Regions from separate parts of the Thauera sp. DNT-1 genome, predicted to be linked through region 1. Evidence: predicted binding sites of a transcription regulator. Region 1 holds the regulator's gene; each other region holds the start of a gene.

Region 1 (10,045 bases):
GACAGGCTGGCGAGCGCAGCCTCGGGCTTGCGGGTGTCGATCTGTCGGCGGATGCGCCACCACACGCGTTCTTCGTCCACCGCGCCGGAGTCGACCGCCGCGCGCAGCGGCGTGTCGCAGGTCGGATCGGCGTCGGCGAGGGTGTCCCATTCGCGCGCGAGCTCGGCGAAGACGCTGCGCTCGCCGGTCAGCACGCGCGCGCTCCAGGCGTTGCAGCGCAATTCGGCGTCGGGGCTGCGCAGGTCCGCGTACACCGCGAGGAAGCCGTTCCAGTCGCCGTCCCTGGCGAGGCGGCGCAGCCAGTCGGCGCGCAGGCGTTCGGCGAGGTTGGAGCCGGCTTCTTCGGCGAGGAAGGCTTGCAGGGCCGCGACGGGCACGGGTTCTTCGGCACGCGCGAGGCGGTTGATCAGCAGCCAGTAGCGCGGATAGGCGTCGAGGGGGTGGGCCTCGCGCACGGCTGCGAGGCGTTCGAGCGTGCTGCGGTCGCCCTTGCGCAGGGCCTCGCGAGCGGCGACGATACGCCCGTCCCCGGACTCGCCGCCGATCTGTGCGAACGCGCCGGCGGGGGCGAGGAACGTCGCGGCCGTGAGCGCCGCAACCAGTGCCTTCTTCATGCCAGGTGATGCCTCCGTTTGACCGCCAACCATACCATATCGAAGATGAGTTTCGCCCCCTTGTCCCATGATCCCGGCGCGCGTCGCCAGCGCATGCGCGAACATGCGCTGGCGTTGCGCGAGCGCCTGCCTGCCGAGCGTCGCGAGCGCCTCGCCGCGGCAATCGGCGAGCATCTCGACGACCTGGTCGGACGCTTGCAGCCACGCCGGCTCGCCTTCTGCTGGCCCTACCGCGCCGAGCCCGACCTGCGCCCGTGGGTGCAGGCCTGGCGTGCGGCCGCGCCCGGGCGGGTGGCGGCCTTGCCGGTGGTGCTCGAGCGCCATGTGCCGATGATGTTCCGCGCGTGGACGCCGGGCGTGCCGATGCCGCTCGACCGCCATGGCATCCCCCACCCGGCGGACGGCGAGGCGGTCGAGCCCGAGCTGGTGCTGATCCCCCTCAATGCCTTCGACGAACGCGGCTACCGCCTCGGCTACGGAGGGGGCTACTTCGACCGCACGCTGGCGGTGCTGCGCACCGTGGCGGTGGGCGTGGGCTTCGAGGTCGGGCGCGTGCCCGACACGCTGCCGCAGGAGTTCGATCGCCCGATGGACTGGCTGGTGACCGAGGCGGGGGTGGCGAAGCCGCGCGCCTGAGCGGCGGCTGCAACCCTGCACGGCCTGCCTGCGGGGCTCAGCTCCCGGACAGGAACATGCGGTAGGCGGGGTTGTCGGTCTCGGCCACGTAGTCGTAGCCGAGCCGCTGCAGGAAGGCGTCGAAGGCGTCCTTGTCGGCCGGCGGCACCTGCATGCCGACCAGCACGCGGCCGAAGTCGGAGCCGTGGTTGCGGTAGTGGAACAGCGAGATGTTCCAGTCCGAGCGCAGGTTGGAGAGGAAATTCATCAGCGCGCCCGGGCGCTCGGGGAAGACGAAGCGGTATACCACCTCGTTTTCCACCTGCGGTGCGCGTCCGCCCACCATGTAGCGCACGTGCGACTTGGCCATCTCGTCGTCGGTGAGGTCGAGCGCAGGCAGCTCGTGGCGCTCGAGCATCTCGACCAGGCGTCCGACCTCGCTGCGGTTGTGCACGGTGACGCCGACGAAGATGTGGGCGCGCTCGGCGTCGGCGTAGCGGTAGTTGAACTCGGTGATGTTGCGGTTGCCGAGCACGCTGATGAACTTGCGGAAGGAGCCCGGCTTCTCGGGGATGGTCACCGCGAGCACGGCCTCGCGCTGCTCGCCGAGCTCCGCGCGCTCGGCGACGAAGCGCAGGCGGTCGAAGTTCATGTTGGCCCCCGAGGCCACCGCCACCAGGCTCTTGTCGCGCAGCTTGTTGCGGCGGGCGTACTCCTTGGCGCCGGCGACGGCGAGCGCGCCGGCGGGCTCGAGGATGGAGCGGGTGTCCTCGAAGACGTCCTTGATCGCGGCGCAGATGGCGTCGTTGTCGACCACGATCATCTCGTCCACATACTGCTGGCACAGGCGGAAGGTCTCGGCACCGACCTCCTTGACGGCGGCGCCGTCGGCGAAGATGCCGACCTGCTCGAGCGCGATGCGCTTGCCCGCGGCGAGCGAGCGCGTCATCGCGTCGGCGTCCACCGCCTCGACGCCGATGATCTTCGTCTCCGGGCGCAGGCGCTTGATGTAGGCCGCCACGCCGGCGATCAGCCCGCCGCCGCCGACACAGCAGAACACCGCGTGGATCGGCTTCGGGTGCGCGCGCAGGATCTCCAGGCCCACCGTGCCCTGGCCGGCGATCACGTCGGGGTCGTCGAAGGGGTGGACGAAGGTGAGTTTCTCGCTCTTCTCGAGCTCGAGCGCGTGCGTGTAGGCGTCGGAATAGGATTCTCCTGCGAGCACGACCTCGCCGCCGCGCGCCTTGACCGCGTCGATCTTGATCTGCGGCGTGGTGCTCGGCATCACGATCACCGCGCGCACGCCCAGCCTGGCCGCCGACAGCGCCACGCCCTGGGCGTGGTTGCCCGCCGAGGCGCAGATCACGCCGCGCTTCAAGGCCTGCGGCGACAGGTTCGCCATCTTGTTGTAGGCGCCGCGGATCTTGAAGCTGAACACCGGCTGCATGTCCTCGCGCTTGAAGTAGATGCGGTTGTGCGTGCGCGCCGACAGGTTGGTGGCGAGGTCGAGCGGGGTTTCGACGGCGACGTCGTACACCTGCGCGTTGAGGATGCGTTCCAGGTAATCGGGAGTGGAGCTCATGGCCGGCCAGTAGGCTGCTGCAAAGCGATCGAGCGTAACAGCCGGCGGCGCCGTGCCGCAAGTGCGGGTGGCTCAGTCGGCGCGGTAGGCCTCTTCGGCGTGCAGCGCGCGCGCCTGGCGGTCGATGAATTCCTGGGTGGAGTCGATGCCGCGCAGCTTGAGGATGGTCGAGCGCACTGCGGCCTCGAGCAGCACCGCGAGGTTGCGTCCCGCGGCCACCGGCAGCACGACGCGGGCGACCTTCACGCCGAGGATGTCCTGCGTCTCCTGCTGCAGCGGCAGCCGGCAGGGGTCGTCGGGACCGGGTTGGCGGCGGTCGAGGTGGCAGATCAGGCGCAGGCGCATCTTCCGCCGGCACGCGGTCTCGCCGAAGATGGTGCGGATGTTGATCAGGCCGAGGCCGCGCACTTCGATGAAATCCTGCAGCATCTCGGGGCAGCGGCCCTCGAGCACCGTGGGCGCGATGCGCGACAGCTCGACCACGTCGTCGGCGACGAGGCCGTGGCCGCGCGAGATCAGCTCGAGGCCGAGCTCGGATTTGCCCGCGCCGGAATCGCCGGTGATCATCACGCCGAGCCCGAGCACGTCCATGAACACGCCGTGCAGCGAGACCTTCTCGGCGAGCTCGCGCGACAGGTAGAGGCGGAGCTGGTCGATCACGCTCGCCGAGGGGTGGCGCGCGGTGAACAGCGCGACGTCGTGCGCCTCGCAGATGCCGTGGAGGATGTTGGGGATCTCGCAGCCGTCGGCGACGATGATCGCGGGGGGGTGCGCCGAGAGGATCTCGTTGAGGTGGTGGGCGACCTTCTCGTTCGCCTGGCGTTGCGCCCACGCGAGCTCTGCGGCGCCGAGCACCTGTAGCCGGGTGGGGTGGATCAGGTTGAGGTGGCCGACGAGGTCGGCCGGCCAGATGCGCTCTTCGGCGACCGACAGACGGGCACCGATCGGTCCGCTGACGTGGACGAGGCTCAGGCTTTCGCGGTGCGCCTCATACAGCCGGGTCAGGCTGGTTTGCCGCATCGGCACCCCAATTCACGAACAGGCGGTGGATCTGTGCGGCATCCGTCGCGCCGTGCAGGGTCTCGCGGAACTCGCGGTCGCTGAACATCTGCGCGAGCTCGGACAGCAGCTGCAGATGGGTTTCGTTGGCCTGTTCGGGCACGAGCAGCACGAACAGCATGTCCACCGGACGGCCGTCGGGAGCGTCGAACTGCACCGGGGTGGCCAGGCGCAGAAAAGCGCCGGCGGCGTCCTTGAGCCCCTTGATGCGGCCGTGCGGGATGGCGATGCCCTGACCCAGTCCGGTCGAGCCGAGGCGTTCGCGGGTGAACAGGCTGTCGAACACGGTGCTGCGGGCGATGCCCTGGTTGTTCTCGAACAGCAGGCCGGCCTGTTCAAAGACGCGCTTCTTGCTGCTCGCGTCGAGATCGATCACCACGTTGGAAAGCGGCAGGAGTTGGGATATCAGGCTCATTCGCAGGTGGGCTCGCGCACTCTTCCGTCAGCTGCCGCCAGGGGGGCGGGAATCCGGTCCGGGGCGTGTGCGGCCGCGCTTCGTGAAAACGCGCGCATTATAACCACACCCCGGACGGGGAGCTTCAAGCCGGTCCTCAGGCCTCGGGGACCTGGTGCTTGAGCGACTCGTGGTTATGGTCGGACTGCTTCTGCTTGTACTTCTGAACCTGACGGTCGAGCTTGTCGGTCATCGCGTCGATCGCCGCGTAGAGGTCGGCGTCGTCCGCTTCGACGAAGAGGTCCTTGCCGCGCACGTGCAGCGTCACCTCGGCTTTCTGCTTGAGCTTTTCGACCGACAGGATGACGGTGACGCTGGTGACGTTGTCGAAATGGCGGATGACGCGATCGAGCTTGGAGGTCACGTATTCGCGGATGGCGGGGGTGACTTCGACGTGGCGCCCGGTGATGTTCAGATTCATGGATGACTCCTGTTGTTGTCAGAGGGATTTGCGCAGGCTGACCGGCGGGATGTTGAGGGACTCGCGGTACTTGGCGATCGTGCGCCTCGCCACGACGATTCCCTGTTGGCCGAGGATTTCGGCGATCCTGGCGTCGGACAGCGGCTTCTTGCTGTCTTCCGCGTCCACCAGCTGGCGAATCAGCGCGCGAATCGCCGTGGAGGAAGCCGCACCGCCGGTGTCGGTCGCGACATGGCTGCCGAAAAAGTACTTGAGCTCGAAGACCCCGCGCGGCGTCGCCATGTACTTCTGCGTGGTGACGCGCGAGACGGTGGATTCGTGCAGCTCGAGCTGGTCTGCGATCTCCCTTAGGGTGAGTGGCCGCATCGCCACGTCCCCATGATCGAAGAACTGCCGTTGCTGGTCAACGATGGCCTGGGACACGCGCAGGATGGTGTCGAAGCGCTGCTGGACGTTCTTGATCAGCCAGCGCGCCTCCTGCAGCTGTCCACCCAGGCCGCCGCCCTGTGCGCGGTTCTGCTGCAGCAGACTGGCGTAGAGGCGATTGATGCGCAGACGCGGCATCGCTTCCTGGTTCAGGCTCACGGTCCATTGGCCGCGCAGCTTGCGCACGACGACGTCGGGCAGCACGTAGCGCGTCTCGGCGGTGGAGTAGCGCGAGCCGGGGTGGGGGTCGAGGCTGCAGATCAGGGCCTGCGCTTCGCGCAGACCCTCGTCGTCACAGCCGGTGAGCTTGCGGATACGGGCGAAGTTGCGCTCCGCGAGCAGTTCGAGGTGGCTGGTCACGATCTCGAGAGCGAGAGGGCGTATCGGGCACTCGGGCAAGGCCTGGAGCTGCAGGGCCAGACATTCCTGCGGGCTGCGCGCGCCGATCCCGGCCGGCTCGAGGCTCTGCACGTGGCGCAGGGCGATGGCGAGCTCGTCGAGATCGACCTCGGCGTCCTGCGGCAGCAGCTCGAGGAGATCTTCCAGCGGCTGGTGCAGGTAGCCGTCGTCGTCGAGCGCCTCGATCAGGAAGCGCACCAGCGCGCGGTCGCGGTCGGACAGGGGCGAGAGGGCGACCTGCTGGTCGAGGTGTTCGCGCAGCGACACGCCGGCGGCCTGGATGTCCTGGTAGTCGCCGTCCTCGTCGTCCTCGCTGCGGCTGGACGCGCCCTGACCCACGTTGGACCAGTCGATGCCCTCGTCCTCGCTGCTGCCTTCGCCGCCCTCGTGCGTGATCGACTCGCCCGCCGGTTCGGCGGCGGGTTCCGGCGCGGCTTCGCGCTCGGGCGCGTTGCCCGGCGGCGGCGCGGGGGCGTAGTCGACGCCGCCGTCGCCATCCTCGCGCTCGAGCATGGGATTCTCGAGCAGCACGCGCTCGATCTCCTGGTTCAGCTCGATCGTAGACAGCTGCAGCAGCTTGATCGACTGCTGCAGCTGGGGCGTCAGCGTGAGGTGCTGGGAGAGCTTGAGCTGGAGGCTGGGTTTCATCGCGGTCGGCAGGAGGGCGGGCTCACAGGCGGAAGTGCTCGCCGAGGTAGACCTGGCGCACGCGCTCGTTCTCGATGATCTCGGTAGGTTCTCCGCTCGCCAGCACGCGACCTTCGCTGATGATGTAGGCGCGGTCGCAGATGCCCAAGGTCTCGCGCACGTTGTGGTCGGTGATCAGCACGCCGATACCGCGCTCCTTGAGGAAGCGGATGATCTTCTGGATGTCGATGACCGCGATCGGATCGACTCCGGCGAAGGGCTCGTCGAGCAGGATCAGGCGCGGGTCGGTGGCGAGCGCGCGGGCGATCTCGCAGCGCCGGCGCTCCCCGCCCGAGAGCGAGATCGCGGTGTTGTCGCGCAGGTGATGGATGCCCAGTTCCATCAGCAGTTCCTCGAGCCGCTCCTCGATCTGGCGGCGTTCGAGCCCCTGGAGTTCGAGCACGGCGCGGATATTCTCGGCCACGCTGAGCTTGCGGAACACGCTCATCTCCTGCGGCAGGTAGGACAGGCCCAAGCGCGCGCGGGCGTGGATCGGCAGGTGGGTGAGGTCGGTGCCGTCGAGGGCGATCTGGCCGCCGTCGGCGCGCACCAGACCCACAATCATGTAGAAGCAGGTGGTCTTGCCGGCGCCGTTGGGACCGAGCAGGCCGACGACCTCGCCCGAGCCGACCTCGAAGCCGACGTCATGCACCACGGTGCGCGCCTTGTAGCGCTTTTGCAGGCCGGCGACCTTAAGCAGACTCATCGTAGGGCTCTTTCAGCAGCTTGCGGATCAGCTCGGGGGCGAAGCCCCGGGTTTGCAGGAAGCGCGCCTGGCGCGCCCATTCGCGTGCGTCGGCGGGTGGGGTGGCGAAGCGGCCGCGCAGCACCGCGCGCGCCCGCTCGATCTCGGATTCTACGCACTCGTCGGCGAGCGCCTCGTCGATCCGGTCACGGTCGATGCCTCGCCGCACGAGCTCGTTGCGCAATCGTGCGGTGCCGAAGCGCGCCGCCTTGCCGCGCACGAAGGCCTCGGCGTAGCGCTCGTCGGACTGCAGGCCGAGCTCGCGCATGCGCTCGAGCACCGCTTCGATCTCGGCCGGCTCGCCATGGGGTGCGAGCTTGCGCGCAAGTTCGGCGCGCGAGTGGTCGCGCCGGGCGAGATGGCGGAGCGCACGTTCGCGCAGGCTCGGCTCGCCCATGTCGGCGTCGACGGGGTCAGGCCTCGGCCGGCGCCGGGGCGGACGCGGCGGCGGGCGGCAGCTCGGGCAGGCCGACCGCGACCCGCACCTTGTTCTCGATCTCGCGGGCCAGCACCGGGTTGGCGCGCAGGAACTCGCGCGAGTTGTCCTTGCCCTGGCCGATCTTGTCGCCCTTGTAGGCGTACCAGGCGCCCGACTTGTCAACGATCTTGTGCTCGACGCCGAGGTCGATGATCTCGCCTTCGCGCGAGATGCCCTCGCCGTAAAGGATGTCGAAGTGGGCTTCCTTGAACGGTGGCGAGACCTTGTTCTTGACCACCTTGACGCGGGTCTCGGAGCCGACCACCTCGTCACCCTTCTTGATCGTGCCGGTGCGGCGGATGTCCATGCGCACCGAGGCGTAGAACTTGAGCGCGTTGCCGCCGGTGGTGGTCTCCGGGCTGCCGAACATCACGCCGATCTTCATGCGGATCTGGTTGATGAAGATCACCAGGGTGTTGGTGCGCTTGATGTTGGCGGTGAGCTTGCGCAGTGCCTGCGACATCAGGCGGGCCTGCAGGCCGGGGAGCTGGTCGCCCATCTCGCCCTCGATCTCGGCCTTGGGCGTGAGCGCGGCGACCGAGTCGATGACCACGATGTCCACGCCGCCCGAGCGCACCAGCATGTCGGCGATCTCGAGCGCCTGTTCGCCGGTGTCGGGCTGCGAGATCAGCAGATCCTCGATGTCGACGCCGAGTTTTTCCGCGTAGCCCACGTCGAGCGCGTGCTCGGCGTCGATGAAGGCCGCGGTGCCGCCGAGCTTCTGCATCTCGGCGATGACCTGCAGGGTGAGCGTGGTCTTGCCGGAGGATTCGGGGCCGTAGATTTCGACCACCCGACCGCGCGGCAGACCGCCGAGCCCGAGCGCGATGTCGAGTCCGAGCGAGCCGGTGGAGACGGTCTGGATGTCGCGCTCGATGCTGCCGTCGCCCATGCGCATGATCGAACCCTTGCCGAACTGCTTTTCGATCTGCGACAGCGCCGCGGAGAGGGCTTTGGCCTTGTTTTCGTCCATGGAAGTGCGTCCTGTTTGATTGCCTGATTATGGCACAAAGATTGCAGACATGCGGGGTGCAGGCCTGATGCCGTAAGTGTAGAGCCTGTATGCAATTACAGCAAACATGTCATGGGGATTTCCGGCGCGGGGCTGCGTCCGGCGAAGTGGCGAGGGTGGCGGTTCGGATTTCCCGGCCCCGTGCGCCCTGCGCCCCTCAGACGCAGCGTTCGAGTACGCCTTGCAGGGCGAGGATCACCGTCTGCCGGCGCACCGCGGCGCGGTCGCCGTCGAGATGGACGGTGACGACCCCGGTGGGGCGGTCGCGCCGTGCCCAAGCGAGGCAGACCGTGCCGACCGGCTTGGCGGGGCTGCCTCCACCCGGTCCCGCGACCCCGGACACGGCCACCGCGAGGTCGGCGCGGCTGTGGTCGAGCGCGCCAGCGGCCATTTCGCCCACGGTGGCTTCGCTGACCGCGCCGTGCGTCTCCAGCGTCGCGGCGCGCACGCCGAGCATTTCGGCCTTGGCGTCGTTCGAGTAGGTCACGAAGCCGCGGTCGAACCAGCCCGAGCTGCCGGCGATCGCGGTGACGGCCTCGGCGATCCAGCCGCCGGTGCAGGACTCCGCGGTGGCCAGCCACAGCCTGCGGTTGGCGAGGGCTTCGCCCACCCTGCGCGCGAGGGCGTCGAGTTCGTGATCGGTCATGGTCTCAGCTCCCCAGCAGGTGGACCAGCACCGCGAGCGCCAGCAGGGTGTAGCCGGCGGCGACGAGGTCGTCGAACATGACCCCGAAGCCGCCCTTGAAGCTGCGGTCGGCCCAGCGCACCGGAGGCGGTTTGACGATGTCGAAGAAGCGGAACAGTGCGACCGCGATCGCCTGCCACAGCAGCCCGGCGGGGGTGAACAGCAGCACCAGCCAGATCGCCACCATCTCGTCCCAGACGATGCCGCCGTGGTCTGGCACCCCCAGCGCTTGCCCGGTGCGCTCGGCGGCGAGCACGCCGGCGAGGAAGAAGCTGGCGAGCAGTGCGAGGAAGACGAACTCCGACACCGGGGTGCGGATCAGTGGGTAGATCGCCCACCCGAGCAGGGTGCCGACCGTGCCCGGCGCCCACGGCGACAGCCCGGCGCCGAAGCCCAGCGAGATGAAGTGGGCGGGGTGGCTCATCAGCAGGCGGGCGGTGGGGCGCATGGTCGTTTCGAGAGGTGGGCCGGATCGGGCCTCAGGCGAAGTGATCGTAGCCGCATGCGGCCGGGGCCGCCAGGCCGCCGTCGGCCTCGCGCAGCAGCAGGCGCTCGCGTCCGGGGGTGAATTCGCCGATGCGATGCAGGGGGAGGTCGAGTCGGGCCGACAAGGCATCGATCTCGGCACGGTGTCGGGGCGCGGCCGCGAACAGCAGCTCGTAGTCGTCTCCGCCCGCGATCAGGCAGCGCCGGCACAGCGCGGGATCGGCGCCGCTGGCGGCGAGCGCGGCGAGCGGCAGCGCCGCGACCTCGACGATGGCACCCGTGCCCGAGCATTCGAGGAGGTGTCGCAGATCGCCGAGCAGGCCGTCGGAGACGTCCAGCATCGCGCTCGCCAGGCTGCGCAGCGCGAGCCCGAGCGCTACGC
Region 2 (10,045 bases), 930 kb from region 1:
GCGAGCGCGGTGAGCGCGGCGACCTGCAGGGCGGCGGCCGCGAGCACGCTGCCGTCGGGCGCGGGCAGGGCGCGGGTGGCCGTGGCCGCGGCGGGCACGGCGACCGCGTAGCCGAGGTTGAAGGCGCCGCGCGCGGTGGAGTTGATGCACATGTGGGTCATGAAGCCGACCACGACCAGGTTCTTGACCCCCGCGGCCTTCAGGTGCGCGTCGAGCTCGGTGCCGACGAAGGAGTTCGGGTAGTGCTTGACCACCACCGCCTCGCCGGCCACCGGCGCCACCTTGTCGGCGATCGCGCCGCATTCGGCGCTCGGGTCGAAGGGCGAGCCGGGGCCGGAGTCGTGCTGGATGTGCACCACCGGGATCTTCAGCGCGCGCGCGCGCGCCAGCAGGCGGGCGCATTCGTCCAGGGCCGGCTCCACGCCTTCGAGCTGCATCACGCCGCCGCGGTAAGTGTTCTGGGCGTCGACGATGACGAGCGCCGACTCGGACAGGCGGGCCGGGGTAGCGGGCAGACCGGAAAGCTGACGAAGGGGGATGGATGCGGTGCTCATGGGGGGCTCCTTGTGGGGTCGAGAAACGATGGTGGCAGCGTACAGGCGGCCGACGGCCTGCGTAAATGCACATTCCTGCTCTACACTGCTGCAGATTTGCATGGATTCCGGCACATGAACTGGGACGATCTGCGTTTCCTCGTCACCCTCGGCCGCGAGGGCACGCTCGCCGCCACGGCGCGCAGGCTGGCGGTCGATCAGACCACGGTGGCGCGCCGCCTGCGCGCGCTGGAGGAGGGGCTGGGCACGGCGCTGTTCGAGCGCGACGAGGGTTTGTGGCGGCCGACCGCGGTGGGCGCCCGCGTGCTGGAGCGGGCTGCGCGCATCGAAGAGGACGTGGCCGGCATCACGCGCCTGGCCGAGGCGGGTGCCGGCGCGGTCGGCGGCGTGGTGCGGATCACCGCGGTGAGCGCCCTGATCGGCGAGTGGCTGGTGCCGCGGCTGCCCGGCCTGTACGCCCGCCATCCGGAGCTGCGCGTCGACCTCGTCGCCAGCAACGACAACCTCAACGTCGCGCGCCGCGAGGCCGACATTGCCATCCGCCTGGCGCGTCCGGCGAGCGGCGACTTCCTCATCCGCAAGCTCGCCGGGATCGGCTTCGCGCTCTACGGCGCGGCGCGCGGCGACCTGGCGGTGAGCGCCGGCGACTGGGTGGCCTACAACGAGGACCTCGACCACACCCCGGAGATGCGCCGCCTGCACGCCATGTTGGGCGAGGGCCGCATCCGCCTGCGCTCGAACAGCCTGCGCGGCCTCGTGCGCGCGGTGGCCGGCGGCATCGGCCACGGCCTGCTACCCTGCTTCGTCGCCGATGCGGACCCCGGCCTGGTCCGCCTGTCCGGCGCGGAGCCGATCCTGTACCGCGAGCTGTGGATGCTGATCCACCCCGACGCCCGTCCGCTCGCGCGCGTCGCCGCGACCGCGGACTGGCTGGTGGAGCGCTTCGACGAGGCGGCGGCGGGTTTCGCCGGCAGGGTGCCGTCTCCCCGGAGCGCGCCGCCCTAGCACCGGCGCGGCGGTCTTGCCGCGGAGGCTTCAGCCGCCGAGCAGGGCGACGCCCACGCCGGCGATTCCCCCGCCGCCCAGGCGCAGCGCAAGGCGTCCGCCGCGGCTGTCGGGGAAGGCGCGTGCGAGCGTCAGGCCGGCCGCGTGCAGGGCCGCGGTCGCGAGTGCGAAGCCGAGGCTGTAGCCGAGCAGGGTGGCGTCGCCCATCTCGGCGTGGTGGGCATGGCCGTGGAAGAGCGCGAAGGCGGCGACCAGGGGCAGGCTCGCCGCCAGCGGCAGGCGGGCGGCGAACGCGATCAGCAGGCCCAGCACCAGCACCGAGGCGGAAATGCCGGCCTCGACCGCGGGCAGGGCGAGGCCGAGCGCGCCGAGGCCGGCGCCGGCGAGCATCGCCAGCACGAAGCCGGTGGGCAGCAGCAGGCTTGCAGCGCCCGCCTGGCGTGCGGCGTAGAGGCCCACCGCCAGCATGGCGAGCAGGTGGTCGAGCCCGCCGAGCGGATGGGCGAAGCCGCTGGCGAAGCTGGCGGGTGCGTGCCCGGGGTGGGCGAGCGCGGCCCCCGAGAGGCTTGCGAGCGCACTGGCGGCGAGCACGGAGCGGAAGCGGATCGTCATGGTGGATTCTCCAGGAGTGCGGGAAGGTCTTGCGGTGTTCAGGCGGCGGCCAGCATGCCCTGGCGCTCGATGAAGTCGATGATCTCACGCAGGCCCTGTCCGGTCTTCTGGTTCGAGAACAGGAAGGGGCGATCTCCCCGCATCCTGCGCGCGTCGCGGTCCATCACCTCGAGCGAGGCACCTACCAGCGGCGCGAGGTCGATCTTGTTGATCACCAGCAGGTCGCTGCGGGTGATGCCCGGCCCGCCCTTGCGCGGGATCTTGTCGCCGGCGGAGACGTCGATCACGTAGATCGTCAGGTCGGAGAGCTCGGGCGAGAAGGTGGCGGCGAGGTTGTCGCCGCCGGATTCGACGAAGACGATGTCCAGCCCGGGGAAGCGCGCGTTCAGACGCTCGACCGCCTCGAGGTTGATCGAGGCGTCCTCGCGGATCGCGGTGTGCGGGCAGCCGCCGGTCTCCACGCCGATGATGCGCTCGGGCGCGAGCGCCTCGTTGCGCACGAGGAACTGGGCGTCCTCGGCGGTGTAGATGTCGTTGGTGACCACGGCGATGTCGTACTTGTCGCGCAGGGCCAGGCACAGCGCCAGGGTCAGCGCGGTCTTGCCCGAACCGACCGGGCCGCCGATGCCGACGCGCAGGGGGCCGCGCTGCGGTCCGGCGTGTGCACGGGCGGTCGTGGGGGCATGCGCGGCGTGGAGGGCAGAAATCGGGGTCATGATCGGAACAGCCTCGTGTATTGGGTCTCGTGCCGGCTGCTGGCGATCGCCAGGCCGGGGGTGTAGTTGCTCCAGGCCGTCTCGGGCAGCACGAGCGCCGCCGCCGCCAGCGCCGGGATGCGGGCGCCGAGCGTGGCGAGCAGGCGCTGCCCGGCACTCTGGCCGAGCGGCACGGCCTTCACCGCGGCCATCACCTGGTTCTCCAGCCAGGCCCACAGGTAGGCGACGAGCGCCTCGCCGGGCGCTACCTGCCAGGCCGCGGCGGCGGCCGACCACGCGGTGGGAAAGGCGGGGGCCTCGATCGCCAGCAGGCGTGCGCGCCAGCCGGGAATCGACGCAAACGCATCCAGCTCGGCCAGCAGCCTCACCAGCGACCAGCCCATCTGCACCGTCTCGGCGCGCAGCTCGGCAGTCTCGCGGCTGGCGAGAAAGTCGTCATTGAGCCGCGCAAGCTCGGCGTCTTCGTTTCGCGACCACGCCGCGAGCTGGCAACCGAGCAGCGGCACCTCGAAGCGTGCCAGGCTCCATTCCAGCAGCTCGCCGATCCACGCCGCGGCCTCCGCCTCGCTGCGCACGAGGCCGCTCTCCACCGCCCACTCCAGGCCTTGCGAGTAGGTGTAGGCGCCGACGGGCAGTGCCGGGCTGGCGAGCTGCAGCAGGCGCACCAGCGGCAACAGGCCGCGACCCGCTCCCGCGGCGTTGCATTCGATGACAGCGGCTGCGCATGGCCTTGCCGGCGCCGGCATCGGGCGATGGGTGGCGGCGCTCATTGCCCGCTCATGAGGTGGATGCGCGCGCCGCTGCCGTCGCCCGGGTGCTGGTGGCCGGGCGCATAGGCGCCGGCCTCGGGCTCGAAGGGCGCGCGCAGCGCGCTCACCAGTGCGCCCAGCCCCACCAGCATGCCTTCGAGCACGTGATCGGCCTGGAGGCGCAGCCAGTCGCCGGCCTCGTCGTGCCCGACCTCGACCGCGACGTGGCGGTTGCCGAGGTGGAAGGCGGCGCGCGCCAGCGCCACCGCCGAGGCGCAGCGCGCCTCGAGCAGGTCCTCGGCGGCGGCGCGCACCTCGACAATGCGGCCGTCGCGTGCGCGCAGCTTCTGTCCGCCGCGCAGGATGGTGCCGCGCGGCAGGAAGAGGCCCACCTCGGCGCCGGAGGCGAGCCGGGTGCGCAGGCGGCTCTTGGTGCGGGCGCCGAAGTCGAGCTCGAGCACCTCGCTCGCCGGCTCGTCGCCCTCGTGGAACTGCTCGATCAGCAGCACGTCGGTGGCGGGAGCGGGCATCACGAAGTCGGCCAGGGTTTCTGCGGTCATCGGCATGGCGGAAGGTCTCCAGTGCGGTTCCGGTGCGCTGCGCTCAGAACAGGAAATAGCGTTGCGCCAGCGGCAGCTCGGTGGCGGGTTCGCAGGCGAGGTGCTCGCCGTCGGCGCGCACGACATAGGTCTCGGGATCGACCTCGATCTGCGGCGTGGCGTCGTTGAGCACCATGTCGGCCTTCGTCAGCGTGCGGCAGCCCTTCACCGCCACCAGCGGCTTCTGCAGCCCGAGCGCGGCCACCGCGGCGTTGTGCAGCGCGGCCTGCGACACGAAGGTCACCGCGCATTTCAGCGCGCGTCCGAAGCTGCCGAACATCGGCCGCCAATGTACCGGCTGCGGGGTCGGGATCGAGGCGTTGGGGTCGCCCATCGCGGCCGCGGCGATCATGCCGCCCTTGATCACCAGGCTCGGCTTGACGCCGAAGAAGGCCGGGCGCCACAGCACCAGGTCGGCGAGCTTGCCCGGCTCGATCGAGCCCACCTCGTGGGCGATGCCGTGGGTCAGCGCAGGGTTGATCGTGTACTTGGCGATGTAGCGCTTGACGCGGAAGTTGTCGTTTGCGGTGCTGCCCTCGACCACGGCCACCGCGTCCGGCACCGCCGCCGCCGCGCTGCGCCGCGGCGCCAGCCAGCCGCGCTGCAGCTTCATCTTGTGCGCGGTCTGCCAGGTGCGGATCACCACCTCGCCCACCCGGCCCATGGCCTGCGAGTCGGACGACATCATCGAGAACGCGCCGGTGTCGTGCAGGATGTCCTCGGCGGCGATGGTCTCGCGGCGGATGCGCGATTCGGCGAAGGCCACGTCCTCGGCGATGCTCGGATCGAGGTGGTGGCACACCATCAGCATGTCGAGGTGCTCGTCGATGGTGTTGACCGTGTAGGGCCGCGTCGGGTTGGTCGAGGACGGCAGCACGTTGGGGCGGCTGATCGCGCGGATGATGTCCGGCGCGTGGCCGCCGCCCGCGCCCTCGGTGTGGAAGGTGTGGATGGTGCGATCCTTGAACGCCGCCAGCGTGGTCTCGACGAAGCCCGACTCGTTGAGCGTGTCGGTGTGGATGGCGACCTGGATGTCCATCTGCTCGGCCACCGTCAGGCAGTTGTCGATCGCCGCCGGCGTCGTGCCCCAGTCCTCGTGCAGCTTCAGCCCGATCACGCCGGCCTGCACCTGCTCCTTCAGCGGCGCCGGCAGGCTGGCGTTGCCCTTGCCGAAGAAGCCGAGGTTCATCGGGAAGGCCTCGGCCGCCTCCAGCATGCGGTGGATGTGCCAGGGGCCCGGCGTGCACGTGGTCGCGAAGGTGCCGGTCGCCGGCCCGGTGCCGCCGCCCAGCATGGTGGTGACGCCCGAGCTCAGCGCCTCCTCGATCTGCTGCGGGCAGATCCAGTGGATGTGGCTGTCGATGCCGCCCGCGGTGAGGATCATGCCCTCGCCGGCGATCACCTCGGTGCCGGCGCCGATCGGGATCGTCACCCCGGGCTGGATGTCGGGGTTGCCGCCCTTGCCGATCCTCCAGATGCGGCCGTCCTTGAGACCCACGTCGGCCTTCACGATGCCCGCCACCGCGTCGATGACCAGCGCGTTGGTGACGATGGTGTCCGCCACGTCGGCGGCCACGCCCTGGCCCTGGCCCATGCCGTCGCGGATCACCTTGCCGCCGCCGAACTTCACCTCCTCGCCGTAGATGGTGAAGTCCTTCTCCACCTCGATCACCAGCTCGGTGTCGGCCAGGCGAAGCCGGTCGCCCACCGTGGGGCCGAACATCTCCGCGTACGCGCGGCGCGAGATCGTCGCCATCACAGGCTCCCTTGCGTCCGGTGCGCGGCGGGCGCGGTCGCGGGCTCGTCCAGCCGTCCCATGACGAGGCCGTTGAAGCCGTACACCTCGCGCTCGCCATCGAGCGCCACCAGCTCGACGGTGCGCCACTGCCCGGGCTCGAAGCGCACCGCCGTGCCGGCGGCGATGTTCAGGCGGAAGCCGCGCGCCGCCGCGCGGTCGAAGTCGAGCGCGCTGTTGGTCTCGGCGAAGTGGTAGTGCGAGCCGACCTGGATCGGGCGGTCGCCGGTGTTGCTCACCACCAGCGTGCGCGTGGCACGGCCGGCGGCGAGTTCGATGTCGCCGTCGGCGACGAAGAGTTCTCCGGGGATCATCGGCCTGCTCCTCACACGATCGGGTTGTGCACGGTCACCAGCTTGGTGCCATCGGGAAACGTCGCCTCCACCTGGATGTCGGGGATCATCTCCGCGACGCCCGCCATCACGTCCGCGCGCGTCAGCAGGGTCGCGCCGTAGCCCATCAGCTCCGCCACCGTGCGGCCGTCGCGCGCGCCCTCGAGGATCGCGCAGGTGATCAGCGCCACCGCCTCCGGGTAGTTCAGCTTCAGGCCGCGCGCGCGCCGGCGTTCGGCGAGCAGGCCGGCGGTGAACACCAGCAGCTTGTCCTTCTCGCGTGGGCTCAGTTCCATCGTCTTCCTCCGCGGCGGCGCGCTGCCGCCCATGGGTTTCAGGTGTTCCAGATCCGCGGCGTGTGCGCCGCCCGTCCCGCGACTGCCGGGCGCGCCGTCGCCCACAGGCGGGTGAACCACTGCCGGCCGGGCTCGCAGGCCGGCCCCAGCCAGCGCGCCACCAGCACGCCCGGCAGCAGGCTCACCGCGCCTTCGCCGGCCGCGGGCGAGAGCGCGCGCCAGGCATCGCGCAAGGCCTCGTCGCAGCGCGGCGAGGCGATCAGCAGGCTCGCGCTCACCGGCTGGCCGTGCAGGCCGGGCGCGGCGGCGAGCAGCCCGCCACCGCCATGCACGACGCCGCGCTCCAGCCAGACCGGCCGGCCGTCGCGCTCGATGCGGGTGCGCATCGCCAGCTCGCCGCGGGCGAAGCGTTCGCCGGAGGCCGTGCGGCCGAAGCACAGCATCTCGCTGCCGATGAAGCAGGCATCGCCTTCCAGGCGCACCTCGGTGGCGAGCCCGGCGAGCGCGCCTTCATGGACGATGCTCTCCTGCGGCAGCCACTCGCACACCGCGCCCGTCGCCACCGCGATGTGCTGCGCGAGCACGCCGCGCGCGCCGGCACTGCGATACCACTTGCCGGCACCCGGGGTGGTCAGCAGCACGTGCGCGCCCGCGCCGATGCGCAGGTCCACCCGCAGCTCGTCGCCGCCGACGATGCCGGCGGGCGGGTGCACCAGCAGGGTGTGGCAGACGGCCTCGCCTTCCGGGTAGAGCGCGCGCTGCACGCGCAGCGGGCCGAAGTGCTCACGGCGTGCGAGCACGCTGCGTGCGCCGCGCTTCTCGTATTCCAGGCTCAGCCCGGCGCGCCAGGGCGTGGATACCGCGGCGCCGGCGGGGGGCAATAGCGAAGAGGCGAGGGGAGGCAGCGGCGGGTACATGGGGGAGGTTTAGCAAGACCCGGGCCAGCTCTCTGAACGCCCGATGGCTGCGCCTGACAGGGGTGTTGCGGGTGCGACGGTGGGGCTGCGCGGCGCGGCGGAGATCCGTCGATGCCCTGTCCTGGTGCGTTCGCCTGCGGGCGCACCAGCGCGGTGCGGCGGCGCAGCGCGACCGCGCAGACCCGCCGGACCCGCCGCGCCCCGCGACGCGGCGACCCTCACACCGCGAGCGCCTCGCGCACCCCGTCGCGGTCCATGTCCGCCCCTGCGCCGCGCATGACGATCTCGCCGCGCTCCATTACCAGGTACTGGTCGGCGAGCGCGCGCGCGAAGTCGTAGTACTGCTCGACGAGCAGGATGGCCATCTCGCCGGTCTCGGCGAGGCTGCGGATGGCGCGCTCGATGTCCTTGATGATGGAGGGCTGGATGCCCTCGGTGGGCTCGTCGAGGATCAGCAGCCGGGGGCCGAAGGCGAGCGCGCGGCCGATAGCGAGCTGTTGCTGCTGGCCGCCGGAGAGGTCGCCGCCGCGCCGGCCCATCATCTGCCTCAGCACCGGGAACATGTCGAAGATGCGCGGCGGGATGGCGCTGCCGCGTGGCCGGGTGGCCAGGCCCATGAGCAGGTTCTCCTCGACGGTGAGGCGCGGGAAGATCTCGCGCCCCTGCGGGACGAAGCCGATGCCGGCGGCGACGCGCTTCCAGGACGGCGCGCGGGTGATGTCCTGGTCGTGGAAGGAAATGCTGCCGCTGGCGGCGGGCACCAGGCCCATCAGGGTCTTCAGCAGCGTGGTCTTGCCCACGCCGTTGCGCCCGAGCAGCGTCGTCACCTTGCCGACGGGCACGTCGAAGGACAGGCCGCGCAGGATGTGGCTGCCGCCGTAGTACTGGTTCAGGTTGTCGACTTTGAGCATGTTCGTTCAGCGCCCCAGGTAGACCTCGATCACGCGCGGATCCGCCTGCACCGTGGCGAGATCCCCCTCGGCCAGCACCGAACCCTCGCACAGCACCGTGACCGTGCCGCCGAGCGCCTCGACGAAGGCCATGTCGTGCTCGACCACCACCAGCGAGTGCTTGCCGGCGAGGCTCGTGAACAGCTCGGCGGTGCGCTCGGTCTCGTCGTCGGTCATGCCGGCGACCGGCTCGTCGAGCAGCAGCAGGCGTGGCTCCTGCATCAGCAGCATGCCGATCTCCAGCCACTGCTTCTGGCCGTGCGAGAGCAGCCCGGCGGGGCGGTCGGCGGCCTGGTCGAGGCGGATCTGGCGCAGCACCGCGGCGACGCGGTCGCGCTCGTCGTCGATGAGGCTGGCGAACAGGGTGCGGCGCACGCGCTTGTCGGCCTTCATGGCCAGCTCGAGGTTCTCGAAGGCCGTGTGCTGCTCGAAGATGGTCGGCTTCTGGAACTTGCGGCCGATGCCGGCGTGGGCGATCTCGGGTTCGGTCAGGCGGGTGAGGTCGATGGTCTGGCCGAAGAAGGCGGTGCCCGAGTCGGGCCGCGTCTTGCCGGTGATCACGTCCATCATGGTGGTCTTGCCGGCGCCGTTGGGGCCGATGATGCAGCGCAGCTCGCCGGCGTCGATGGTCAGGCTGAGCTTGTTGAGCGCGCGGAAGCCGTCGAAGCTCACGGTGATGTCGTCGAGGTAGAGGATGACCTTGTGCGACAGGTCGAGCTCGCCGGGCCGGAACACCCGCCCGTCCGCGGCCGAGCCGTCCCAGTGCTCGCGCTCGTTCTCGCGCTCGGCGTCGAGGCGGGTGCGCTCGCGTTCGATCTCGAGGGTGGGGATCATGCGTTCGCTCCCTTGGCGGTGTCGGTGGGGGGGGCGGCGAAGCCGTGCGCGCCGCTCGTGACGGGGGGCGTGCCCGGGGCCGCCGCGGCTGCGCCCGGCGCAGGCGTGGCGGCGCTGCGGGTGTCGTCCAGGCGCGCGGCGGCGCGGCGCGCGCGCAGCTTGCGCCACAGGCCGACCACGCCGTCGGGCAGGTAGAGGGTGACGACGATGAACAGGAAGCCGAGCACGAAGGGCCAGTATTCCGGCAGGTAGACGGTGAACACGCTCTTGGCGAGGTTCACGATGCCGGCGCCGAGCACTGCGCCCACCAGCGTGCCGCGCCCGCCCACCGCCACCCACACCGCGATCTCGATCGAGTTCGCCGGCGACATCTCCGAAGGGTTGATGATGCCGACCTGGGGCACGTACAAGGCGCCCGCCAGCCCGCACAGCATCGCCGACAGCGTCCAGATGAAGAGCTTGTAGTGCAGCGGGTTGTAGCCGATGAACATGACCCGGCTCTCGGCGTCGCGGATCGCCGCCAGCACGCGGCCGAAGCGCGAGCTCACCAGGTAGCGGCCGAGCACCAGGCAGGCGATCAGCAGCGCCGCCGAGAGCGCGAACAGCGTCACCCGCATGCCGGGCGAGGTGATGTCGTGGCCGAGGATGCGCTTGAAGTCGGTGAAGCCGTTGTTGCCGCCGAAGCC
Region 3 (10,045 bases), 780 kb from region 1:
CCTCGAGATCCGCAGCTTCGGGCGCGGGGCCGAGGACGGCGGCGCTACCGTTGCCGTGCGCCTTGCCGACGGTGTGGCCGCCGGCGGTGAGCGCCACGGTTTCCTCGTCGTTCATCGCCATGCGGGCGAAGGTCACGCGCATGTCGTGGGCGGTCTTGATCGGGTCGGGCTTGCCGTCGACGCCCTCCGGGTTCACATAGATCAGGCCCATCATCACCGCGGCGAGCGGATTCTCGAGGTCGCGTTGGCCGGAGTAGCGCGAGCCCTCGCTGCCGCTGGGGGCGAGCCATTCCTTCTCGGAGCCCCAGTAGATGTCCTTCTCGGGATGCCAGATGTCTTCGCGACCGAAGGCGAAGCCGAAAGTCTTGAAGCCCATCGACTCGTAGGCCATGTTGCCGGCGAGGATGATGAGGTCGGCCCAGCTGATCTTGTTGCCATACTTCTTCTTGATCGGCCACAGCAGGCGGCGCGCCTTGTCGAGGTTGCCGTTGTCGGGCCAGGAGTTCAGCGGCGCGAAACGCTGGTTGCCGGTGCCGCCGCCGCCACGACCGTCGGCGATGCGGTAGGTGCCGGCGGCGTGCCAGGCCATGCGGATCATCAGGCCGCCGTAGTGGCCCCAGTCGGCCGGCCACCATTCCTGGCTGTCGGTCATCAGCGCCTTGAGGTCGTTCTTGAGCGCGTCGACGTCGAGCTTCTTCAGCTCTTCGCGATAGTCGAAGCCCGGGCCGAGCGGGTTGGTCTTGCGGTCGTGCTGATGGAGGATGTCCAGGTTCAGCGCCTTGGGCCACCACGCCATCACCGCATCCTTGGCGGCGGTATTGCCGCCATGCATCACCGGGCACTTGCCGGCGGTGTTCGTGCTGTTCTCGCTCATCTGATTCTCCCTCTGTGACTGCTACGCAGACTGATTGCGAGGGGCGGTCGCGCCTCGCAGAAAACCGCTTCCGAAGCTCGCTCCACGATCGCGGAACAAGGCCGGAAACGGCCGAAAACCGCTGCTGACAGGCTCAGACTAGCAAAGATCGGGCGCTTTGGAAGCAATGGAGAGAATTGACGGAGGCTATCTTCCGACGTTGCGGTGCACAATAAAATTTATCCGGCTGGCCTGCGGAACGCGTTCCGCTCATGCGGCTCCACATCGTCCAGCAGAGGTGCGAACGCCCTGCCGGTCGCGCGCACGAAACCCAGCCTGGCTACCCAGTTCGAGCAGTTTTCTCCATAGCCGGGTGTAAGAAAACCCGACACTCCGGGGTCGCCAACCTTGTTCGGCCAGGGACTGTCATTTTCCTGCAACCCGCCGCACCGCTTCGCGCCGGAAATGCGAGAATCGCGCCCCCTCTCCCGCGGGCACGACCCGCCGGCAGGCTGGAAAAGACAACGGACACCATCGAGGAAAGCAACATGTCGAAGAAGTTGGCAGGTTTGATCGTTCTTGGGCTCGCGAGCGCGACGCCCGCATTCGCCGCCGGGCAGGCCGAGGCGAAGGGTCTCGTGGAGGACAGCTCGCTGAACGTGCTGCTGCGTAACGCGTTCATCAATCGTGATTACAAGGGCGGCCGCCACGACAGTGGCGAATGGGGCCAGGGTGCGATCGCGAACTTCGAGTCGGGCTTCACACAGGGCACGGTCGGATTCGGTGTGGACGCATTTGCCGCCTATGCGGTTCGCCTCGATGGCTCCCGCGACCGCGCAGGCAACTGGGGGATCGACTTCTTCAAGCAGGACAGCACCGGCATGCCGGAGAAGGATGTGGCCAAGGGTGGCGCCTCCCTCAAGCTGCGCTTCTCGAACACCGTGCTCGCTTACGGCGACCTGCGCCCCAACCTGCCGGTGCTGAGCCACGACAACTCCCGCCTGCTGCCCGAGAGCTATACCGGCACCATGCTGACCTCGACCGAGATCGAAGGCCTGGAATTCAATGCCGGCACCTTCCACGCCCAGTCGCGCAAGAGCGACGAGGGTCGTGACAGCGGTGGTCTGAAGGGCATCGACGTGATCGGTGCGAGCTACAAGTTCAACGACGCCTTCAGCGGCGCGTTCTACGCCTCGGACGTCGAGGACGTGCTCAAGCGCCAGTACCTCAACCTGAACTATGTGCTGCCGATCGCCAGCAACTCGCTGACCTTCGACTTCAACGGCTACCGCACCAAGCAGGACGCCGACTTCCAGCCCGGCAAGAGCCGCATCTGGAGCCTGGCCTCGACGTACGCGACCGGCCCGCATGCCTTCACGCTGGCCTACCAGCGCAACAATGGCGACATCGACTACAACTACGGCTTCTACCAGAGCGAGGGATGGATCGGTGACGGCGGCGGCTCGATCTGGCTGGCCAACTCCTACTGGTCCGACTTCAACGCTGCGGACGAGCAGTCCTGGCAGGTGGCTTACTCGGTCGACTTCGCCGAGTACGGCATCCCCGGCCTGAGCTACCGCATCGCCTACGTCCGCGGCCACGACATCGACGTCGGCACGACCACGGATGGCAAGGAGCACGAGCTCTTCAACCAGCTGTCGTACAAGGTGCAGAGCGGCGCCGCCAAGGATCTGAACGTCCGCCTGCGCGCCTCGACGCTGCGCGTCTCGGAGAGCGCCCGCGCCTACAACAGCAGCGGCAACGAAGTCCGCATCTTCCTCGACTACCCCTTCAGCGTGTTCTGATCCACGCGATGCGCACCGGTCCGGGCATCCCCCGATCCGGTGCGCACAAGAACAAACGGGAGCCATCGGCTCCCGTTCCTTTTTTGCGGGGATCGCGCCCCCCGCCTCAAGCCCTGCGCCTGCGCGCTACACCAAGCCCGGCGAGCCCCAGGCCGAGCAGCGCGAGCGAGGCGGGCTCCGGTACGCCGTTCGGCGTGCAGCCGGGTGCCGTCGGGTTCGCGTCGCAAAACTCGACCGCGGTCCCCTGCACGCCCACCGTGAAGCCGTTCCAGTTTTCGTCGCTGAGGCTGCGCCAGTTCACGGTGTCGAACGTGCCCTTGAACTGCAGCGTGCCGTGCGGTTCGCCCGTGCCCAGCAACTGGTACTCGGTCTTGCCGTTGACCGTCACCATCTGCTTGTACGAGGTTCCGCATCCCCAGTAGCCGCAGGCGTTGCCGTCACTGGAATCGCCGAAGCTGAGGATGTCGAAGTCCTGGTCGAAGCCGTAGCCGTTGCCGTTGAGGCTCACATAGGCGAACACCGGATTCGCGATCGCCTGCGAGAAGCTCAGCGTCTGCAGGCCTGCGCGGTTCAGTGCAACGATGTCGGTCGTGGCCGGCCGGTTGTCGACCGCAGTACTCGTGAACGGCGAGGTGCCGGTCGGGCCATCCGTGCCGTTGCTGTAATAGTAGGTGCCCCCGCCCGTCTCGTAGAAGCTGATCCCCTGCGGGTTCGTGTAGGTCACGGAGACCGTCGAATTCGACGTCGTGATCGTGCCCACGCCCTTGAAGCCGACACCCGGATCCAGGTCGCTTCCGGTCCAGTCCGTCCAGTAGATCTGCGCCGCCGAGGCGCCGCCGGCGCTCAGCGCCAGAGCCAGCGCCAGCACGCCGGCCTTGCAACTCGTCCGTGTCCTTGTTTTCATGTCCGTCTCTCAATCAATCTCGGCGACGCCGAGCCGTCTCGACCGAAGCGAGATCCGTGCCAGCCTTGCAAAAATGCCGAATTTGCCCTTGATAACAGAAACTTGCGGGCTTGTCGGAAAAGTCGGACGCGTATCGGGCCCACAGGCGTGTAAAGATTGCCGACACCGCCCATCCCGGGCAAAGGAAGCGCGGCCCCGTCAGCACACCTCGCCTGAAAACATCCCCATGCGGCCCGAAATCCATCCCTCGATCCCCGCCCTCCACGTCGACGAGTGCCTCCTCGTCGTCGACAAGCCTGCCGGCCTGCTCTCCGTCCCCGCGGGCGGGGAAGGCCGGCAGGATTGTCTGGCGGCGCGGATCCAGGCGCGCTGGGCCGACGCCCGCATCGTGCATCGGCTCGACGCCGCCACCTCCGGCCTGGTGCTGTTCGCGCGCGGCGCGGAGATGCTGCGGCGCATGAGCCTCGCCTTCGAGCAGCGCATCGTCGGCAAGCAGTACGTGGCCGTGGTGCACGGCCATCTCGCCCAGGACGACGGCGAGATCGACCTGCCGCTGGCCGAGGATGCGGACAACCGGCCCCGCCAGATCGTCGATGCGCTGCGCGGCCGGCGCGCGCTCACGCGCTATCGCGTGCTCGATCGCCAAGGGGCGGGCGCCGACGCCTGCAGCCGCCTGGAGCTCAAGCCGGTCACCGGGCGCGCGCACCAGCTGCGCGTGCATCTGCTCTGCCTCGGCCACCCCATCTTCGGCGATCCGCTCTATGCTCCGCCCGAGTCCGCCGCCCGCTTCGGCCGCATGCACCTGCACGCCGCCCGCATCGCCTTCATGCATCCACACACGCGCGTGCCGATGGTGTTCGACAGCCCGGCGCCGTTCTGAAGCCCATGGTGCAGGCCGCCCCCACGCGAGCACTGCATCGAGCCCTCGACCGTGAGAACCGCATGACGACCCGCTCCCCCCTGCAACGCGTCGCAGACCTGCTGCGCGCCGAGTGGCACCACCTCACCGCGTTCACCCCCAGCACCCGGCGCTGGCAACTGGCCTTCGCCGCCGCGTTGGCCTCCGGCCTGCCGCTGATGGTGGGGGCATGGTTCGGCCATCTCGAATACGGACTGATCTCTTCGATCGGCGGGCTCGCGCTCCTCTACCTCCCCAACACGCCGATGTCGCACCGCATGGTGTGGCTGATGGCCTGCGCCTTCGGCATGGCGGCGAGCTATGCGCTCGGGCTGATGACGCATTTCCTGCCGCTGGCCAAGGTGGGCGTGCTGGCGTTGATCGCGATGCTGGTGACCATGGTGTGCCGCTTCTATCGCGTCGGCCCCCCGGGCAGCCTGTTCTTCGTCATGGCGGCGGCGATCGGCGCCTACACGCCCGGCACGGTGGAGGAGATCCCGCTGCGCGTGGGCCTGTTCACCATGGGCGCCCTGCTCGCGAGCCTGATCGCCTTCGTCTACAGCCTCCAGGTCCTGCGCCTGCAGCCGGCCGATGCGGTGCCGCCGCTGCAGCCGCCGACCTTCGACTTCGTCGTCTTCGATTCGGTGGTGATCGGCGCCTTCGTCGGCCTGGCGCTGGCGATCGCCCAGGCGCTGCAGCTCGACCGCCCCTACTGGGTGCCGGTGAGCTGCCTGGCGGTGATCCAGGGCGTGTCGCTGCGCGCGGTGTGGAACCGCCAGCTCCAGCGCGTGCTCGGCACCGCCATCGGCATGCTCTTCGCCTGGTGGCTGCTGAGCCTGCCGCTCGACGCGTGGCGGATCGCGCTGCTGGTGATCCTGCTCGTCTTCGTGATCGAGAGCCTGGTGGTGCGCCACTACGGCCTCGCGGTGATCTTCATCACCCCGCTCACCATCCTGCTCGCCGAGGCCGCCACCCTGGGCCACGCGCCGCTCGCCGAGCTGATCGCGTCGCGCTTCACCGACACCCTGCTCGGCTGCGTCGTCGGTCTGGTGGGCGGCATCTGCCTGCACAGCGCGCGCTTCCGCACGCTCTTCGGCAACCCGATGCGCCGGCTGATCCCACGCCAGCCGCCATCCTGACCGGCTTCAGCCCGTAGCCGGACCGCCAGCACCGATGAAAATCAACCAGTTGCGCTATTTCCTCGCCGTGGCCGACAAGGGCAGCGTGCGCGCGGCCGCAACGGCACTCGGGGTCTCGGCTGCCGCCGTCAGCCAGGCCCTGCGCGAACTCGAGACGGCGATGGGGACGCCGCTGTTCACGCGCGAGTCGCACGGCGCGGTGCTGAGCTACGCCGGACGACAGTTCCTCATCCACGCCCGCCTGATCCTTGGCCAGGTCAGCCGCGCCGAAGCCGAGATCGCACAGATCCGCGGCGCAACCGGTGGCTCGCTGACGATCGGGGTCACGCCCTGGGTCGCGCAGTCCATCCTGCCCCACGCCCTGGCCCGCTTCCACGCCCTGCGCCCGGACGTGCACCTGGACGTCACCGAGGCGGTGGGCACGGTCCATCCGCTGCTGCGCGACGGCACCCTCGACCTGGTGATCGCGATCCCGCCACCACGCCAGGAGGCGTCGATCTTCTACACGCGCGAGCTGTTCCGCTGCGATCTGGCTGTCGTCGGCCGCCTCGGCCATCCCTTTGCCAGCGCCACTTCGCTCGAGGAGCTCGTCGACCAGGACTGGGTGCTGACGATGCTCGGCGCCGGCCAGGACGAGCCGCTGGTCAACCTGCTCGCCCCCCACGGCATCGCGCCGCCGCCGCACCGTGTGCATTACGCGCGCTCGGCGCTGGTCGCCATCAGCATGCTCGAGGTCGGCAACATGCTCACCATCTGCCCCTGGCCCCTGCTCGAGACCCCGCTGCTGCGCGGGCGCGTGCAGGCCCTGCCGATCCGCAACCCGCTGCCCGAAATGCACACCGCCATCATCGTCCGCCGCAACGACACGCTGAGCGCGGCGGGGCAGTTGTTCATCGACTGCTTCGAGGACGCCACCCGGACCTGCGTGGCCACCGACGATCCCGCGCTCAAGCGCATCATGAACTCGGTCGAGCGGGCGCCCGACGCATGATCCGCCGGGAAGAAACCAAAAAAATGCCCGCAAGCTGCGGGCATGAACCACATTGAAGTGGAGGAGGGAGACCAGAAAGGATTTGCAGGCGGTCGCGTGGCACCACGCCACGCGCTTGCAGCTCAGGCGGCGCAGCGTTGCGCGACCGCGCCCGGCGGCCACCGCCGGGTCACGCTGGGCGCCGGGCGCGCGGCGCGTGCCGACAGGACGGTAGCGCGGGCATGGGCGAGGGCGACGAAGCGATCGACCGCAACACGATCGAAGGTCGCGCCGCTGCGCACGCCGACGTACGCGGCCGCATCGACCAAGGCGCGTCGCCAGGCATCGAGGGCATCACCTTCACTGATGCCGGCCTTGCGGGCAACCCAGGGCAGAATTTTGGGGGCTTGCATGGTGAGAACTCCTGTGAATTTCGTCGAAGGCCGCGCGCCGGTGAGCCTGGTTGCACGCCTCTTGCAGTGCACAAATCTTATGGGACGATGGGCCGTCCGAATAGACAGGCATTTCCGTGGGTGTAAGGTTTTTGTTTACGCGGGACGACGCCCGCTGGTCGCACTACCCGCGGGGCAGGACAGGCGCCAGCCCGGGCCGGCGCGCTTCGGGCATACTGGCGCGCCCCGCGCAGGAACCCGCCATGTCCTCCACCCTCACCGACCTGCTCTCGACCGCGCTCGCCGCCCGCGCACCGCTGATCGCACAGCTGGCTGCCGAAGACACCGACGCCTGGCGCCTCTTCCACGGCACCGTCGAGGGCGCGCCCGGCATCACGGTCGACCGCTACGGCAGCGTGCTGCTGGCGCAGACCTTCCATCGCCCGCTCAGCGCCGAGCAGCTGGCCGAGCTCGAGGCCTTCTACGCCGCCGCCCTGCCCGGCCTGGCGCTGGTGTGGAACGACCGCAGCGGCAAGAACTCGCGCGTCGCCAACGCGCTCCCGCCCGAACAACAGGCCCTCGCCGAGCAGCCTTCGGAGTTTTCCGAACTCGGCGTGCGCTACCGCTTCCAGGCCCGCCACGGCGGGCAGGACCCCTGGCTGTTCCTCGACCTGCGCGCCGCGCGCCGCCGCGTCATGCAGGAGGCCGCGGGCAAGTCCCTGCTCAACGTGTTCGCGTACACCTGCGGCGTCGGCATCGCCGCGGCCAAGGCCGGCGCGCGCCACGTGGTGAATGTGGATTTCGCCGAGTCCGCCCTCGCGGTCGGCAAGGACAACGCACGCCTCAACGAGCTGCCGATCCGGGTGCGCTTCATCAAGTCCGACGCCTTCGCCGCGCTGCGCCAGTACGCCGGCATCGGTCAGCCGAAGATGGTGCGCGGCAAGCACCTGCCGCCCTTCCCCGAGCTCGCGCCGCACCGCTTCGACCTCGTCTTCCTCGATCCCCCGCGCTACGCCAAGAGCCCCTTCGGCGTGGTCGACCTGGTGCACGACTACGCCGCGCTGTTCAAGCCCGCGCTGCTCGCCACGGAAGAGGGCGGCACCCTGATCTGCTGCAATAACGTCGCCCGCGTGGATCGCGAGGACTGGCTCGAGCAGCTCGAGCGCAGCGCCCGCAAGGCGGGCCGTGCGGTGCGTGAGGCCGAATGGATCAGCCCCGAGGCGGACTTTCCCAGCCGCGACGACAACCCGCCGCTGAAGGTGGTGCTGCTGCGCGTTTGAGCAAGGCGCCGGCACGCCGCCACCGCCCATCCACCGGACACGCCCCAGGAGAGGTCATGGCAGGATTCGAGAACTATCAGGAAGCCACCCGCAAGATCGAGGACGAGATCGAGCACATGGGCGTCGCGCTCGGCATCGACTGGTCCGACGAGGCCCAGGTGAGGGCGCTCGCGCGCGAGGCGCTGGACCACTCCCAGGACAGGATCCGCGAGGCCGCGGCCAGCCCGGACGACCACGAGCTGGGGGCGAAGGTGACGCTCTTCGGCCTCGCCAGCCTGATGCTGCGCACGATGGAAGAGAGCGCCGGCGTCGGCATCGAGAGCCATGGCGGACCGGTCTGGAAGGCCTTCGGCCGCGCGCTGTGGCTCGAGGCCGAGCAGCGCCGCCAGCCCGAAGCCTGAGCCTTGCGGATCCCGATCGCGCCGCATGCGGTCTCGGCGCGGGAGGTGCGCGGAAAGAAGTCATTGGGCCGATAAACAACGCGCATGAAAATCCGCTGCGGATTTGACGGAAAATATGGTTTTGGCCGGTCCGCAGCCCCGCTGCCCCGCCGGCCCCGGATTTCTCCTTCAGGAAGCGACCATGCTGCAGAAATTCCCCGCCTTCGCCGGCGTCCAGGGCCCTGTCGTCGTCATCGTGATGGACGGCTACGGCATTCCCAAGCACGAGGTCGGCAGCGCCATCGACGCCGCGCGCAAGCCCACGCTCGACCGCCTGTTCGCCCAGTACCCCAACATCGTGCTGCGCGCCCACGGCACCGCGGTGGGCATGCCGTCGGACGACGACATGGGCAACTCCGAGGTCGGCCACAACGCCATCGGCGCCGGCCAGGTGTATGCGCAGGGCGCGGCACTGGTCGCCAACGCGATCGCCGAAGGCGTGATCTGGCAGGGCGAGGCCTGGCAGCAGATCGTCGCCGGCGCCAAGGCCGGAGCCAGCGGAAAGGCAGGGGTGCTCCACTTCATCGGCCTGTTCTCCGACGGCAACGTGCACAGCCACATCGACCATCTCAAGGCGATGGTGCTGCGCGCGAAGGAGGAGGGCGTGCCCACGGTACGCATCCACGCCCTGCTCGACGGCCGCGACGTGCCCGAGACCAGCGCGCTCGACTACGTCGAGCCCTTCGAGGCCTTCCTGAAGGACATCAGCACTGCCGGCTTCGACGCCCGCATCGCCTCCGGCGGCGGCCGCCAGACCATCACCATGGACCGCTACGACGCCAACTGGCCGATGGTGGCACGCGGCTGGCGCACCCACGTGCTGGGCGAAGGCCCGCAGTTCGCCAGCGCCACCGACGCGGTGCACGGCCTGCGCGAGAAGCACCCCGGCACCATCGACCAGGACCTGCCCGAGTTCATCGTTGCCGAGGATGGCAGGCCGATCGGCACCATCGAGGACGGCGATGCGGTCGTGTTCTACAACTTCCGCGGCGACCGCGCGATCGAGATCACGCGCGCCTTCGTCGAAGAGCACTTCACCGAATTCGACCGCGTGCGCCATCCGCGCACGACCTACGCCGGCATGCTGCAGTACGACGGCGACCTGCAACTGCCCAAGCGTTTCCTGGTTGCCCCGCCGGCGATCAAGGACACCTCCAGCGAGTGGTTCAGCAAGTCCGGCCTCGCCCAGTTCGCCTGCTCCGAGACGCAGAAGTTCGGCCACGTCACCTACTTCTGGAACGGCAACCGCTCGAACAAGTTCGACGGCGAAACCTGGCAGGAAGTCCCCAGCGACGTCGTGCCCTTCGAGCAGCGCCCGTGGATGAAGGCGGCCGAGATCACCGACGCGATGATCGCCGCGCTGC

What was found. Region 1 encodes sigma-54, which starts transcription at its own class of promoters, with help from an activator protein. Its sites were predicted from a motif close to TGGCACGCTTNCTGCTNA; they were not measured.
Region 2: a site for sigma-54 is predicted at 7,585-7,602, ahead of ACZ5PP_RS11315 (urease accessory protein UreD). Genes of this name have one in related genera too.
Region 3: a site for sigma-54 is predicted at 3,607-3,624, ahead of ACZ5PP_RS12015 (PEP-CTERM sorting domain-containing protein). Genes of this name have one in related genera too.

What each region holds. Positions count from the first base shown of each region.
Region 1 covers NZ_AP043752.1:3,377,233-3,387,277, forward strand. Annotated here, with positions in the region: gene ACZ5PP_RS15585 (lytic transglycosylase domain-containing protein) at 1-614, opposite strand, end outside; gene ACZ5PP_RS15590 (5-formyltetrahydrofolate cyclo-ligase) at 660-1,250, shown strand; gene ilvA (threonine ammonia-lyase, biosynthetic) at 1,288-2,811, opposite strand; gene hprK (HPr(Ser) kinase/phosphatase) at 2,884-3,831, opposite strand; gene ptsN (PTS IIA-like nitrogen regulatory protein PtsN) at 3,800-4,285, opposite strand; gene hpf (ribosome hibernation-promoting factor, HPF/YfiA family) at 4,422-4,745, opposite strand; gene ACZ5PP_RS15615 (RNA polymerase factor sigma-54) at 4,764-6,218, opposite strand; gene lptB (LPS export ABC transporter ATP-binding protein) at 6,241-6,963, opposite strand; gene recX (recombination regulator RecX) at 6,950-7,399, opposite strand; gene recA (recombinase RecA) at 7,416-8,453, opposite strand; gene pncC (nicotinamide-nucleotide amidase) at 8,650-9,138, opposite strand; gene ACZ5PP_RS15640 (phosphatidylglycerophosphatase A family protein) at 9,143-9,625, opposite strand; gene thiL (thiamine-phosphate kinase) at 9,657-10,045, opposite strand, start outside.
Region 2 covers NZ_AP043752.1:2,447,731-2,457,775, reverse strand. Annotated here, with positions in the region: gene ACZ5PP_RS11360 (cysteine hydrolase family protein) at 1-554, opposite strand, end outside; gene ACZ5PP_RS11355 (LysR family transcriptional regulator) at 669-1,559, shown strand; gene ACZ5PP_RS11350 (HupE/UreJ family protein) at 1,590-2,171, opposite strand; gene ureG (urease accessory protein UreG) at 2,210-2,887, opposite strand; gene ACZ5PP_RS11340 (urease accessory protein UreF) at 2,884-3,657, opposite strand; gene ureE (urease accessory protein UreE) at 3,654-4,202, opposite strand; gene ureC (urease subunit alpha) at 4,240-5,991, opposite strand; gene ACZ5PP_RS11325 (urease subunit beta) at 5,991-6,344, opposite strand; gene ureA (urease subunit gamma) at 6,356-6,658, opposite strand; gene ACZ5PP_RS11315 (urease accessory protein UreD) at 6,697-7,575, opposite strand; gene urtE (urea ABC transporter ATP-binding subunit UrtE) at 7,794-8,486, opposite strand; gene urtD (urea ABC transporter ATP-binding protein UrtD) at 8,493-9,359, opposite strand; gene urtC (urea ABC transporter permease subunit UrtC) at 9,356-10,045, opposite strand, start outside.
Region 3 covers NZ_AP043752.1:2,599,881-2,609,925, forward strand. Annotated here, with positions in the region: gene katG (catalase/peroxidase HPI) at 1-874, opposite strand, end outside; gene ACZ5PP_RS12010 (OprD family porin) at 1,402-2,658, shown strand; gene ACZ5PP_RS12015 (PEP-CTERM sorting domain-containing protein) at 2,765-3,562, opposite strand; gene ACZ5PP_RS12020 (RluA family pseudouridine synthase) at 3,789-4,442, shown strand; gene ACZ5PP_RS12025 (FUSC family protein) at 4,505-5,599, shown strand; gene ACZ5PP_RS12030 (LysR family transcriptional regulator) at 5,634-6,590, shown strand; gene ACZ5PP_RS12035 (hypothetical protein) at 6,713-6,982, opposite strand; gene ACZ5PP_RS12040 (class I SAM-dependent rRNA methyltransferase) at 7,225-8,241, shown strand; gene ACZ5PP_RS12045 (hypothetical protein) at 8,298-8,642, shown strand; gene gpmI (2,3-bisphosphoglycerate-independent phosphoglycerate mutase) at 8,824-10,045, shown strand, end outside.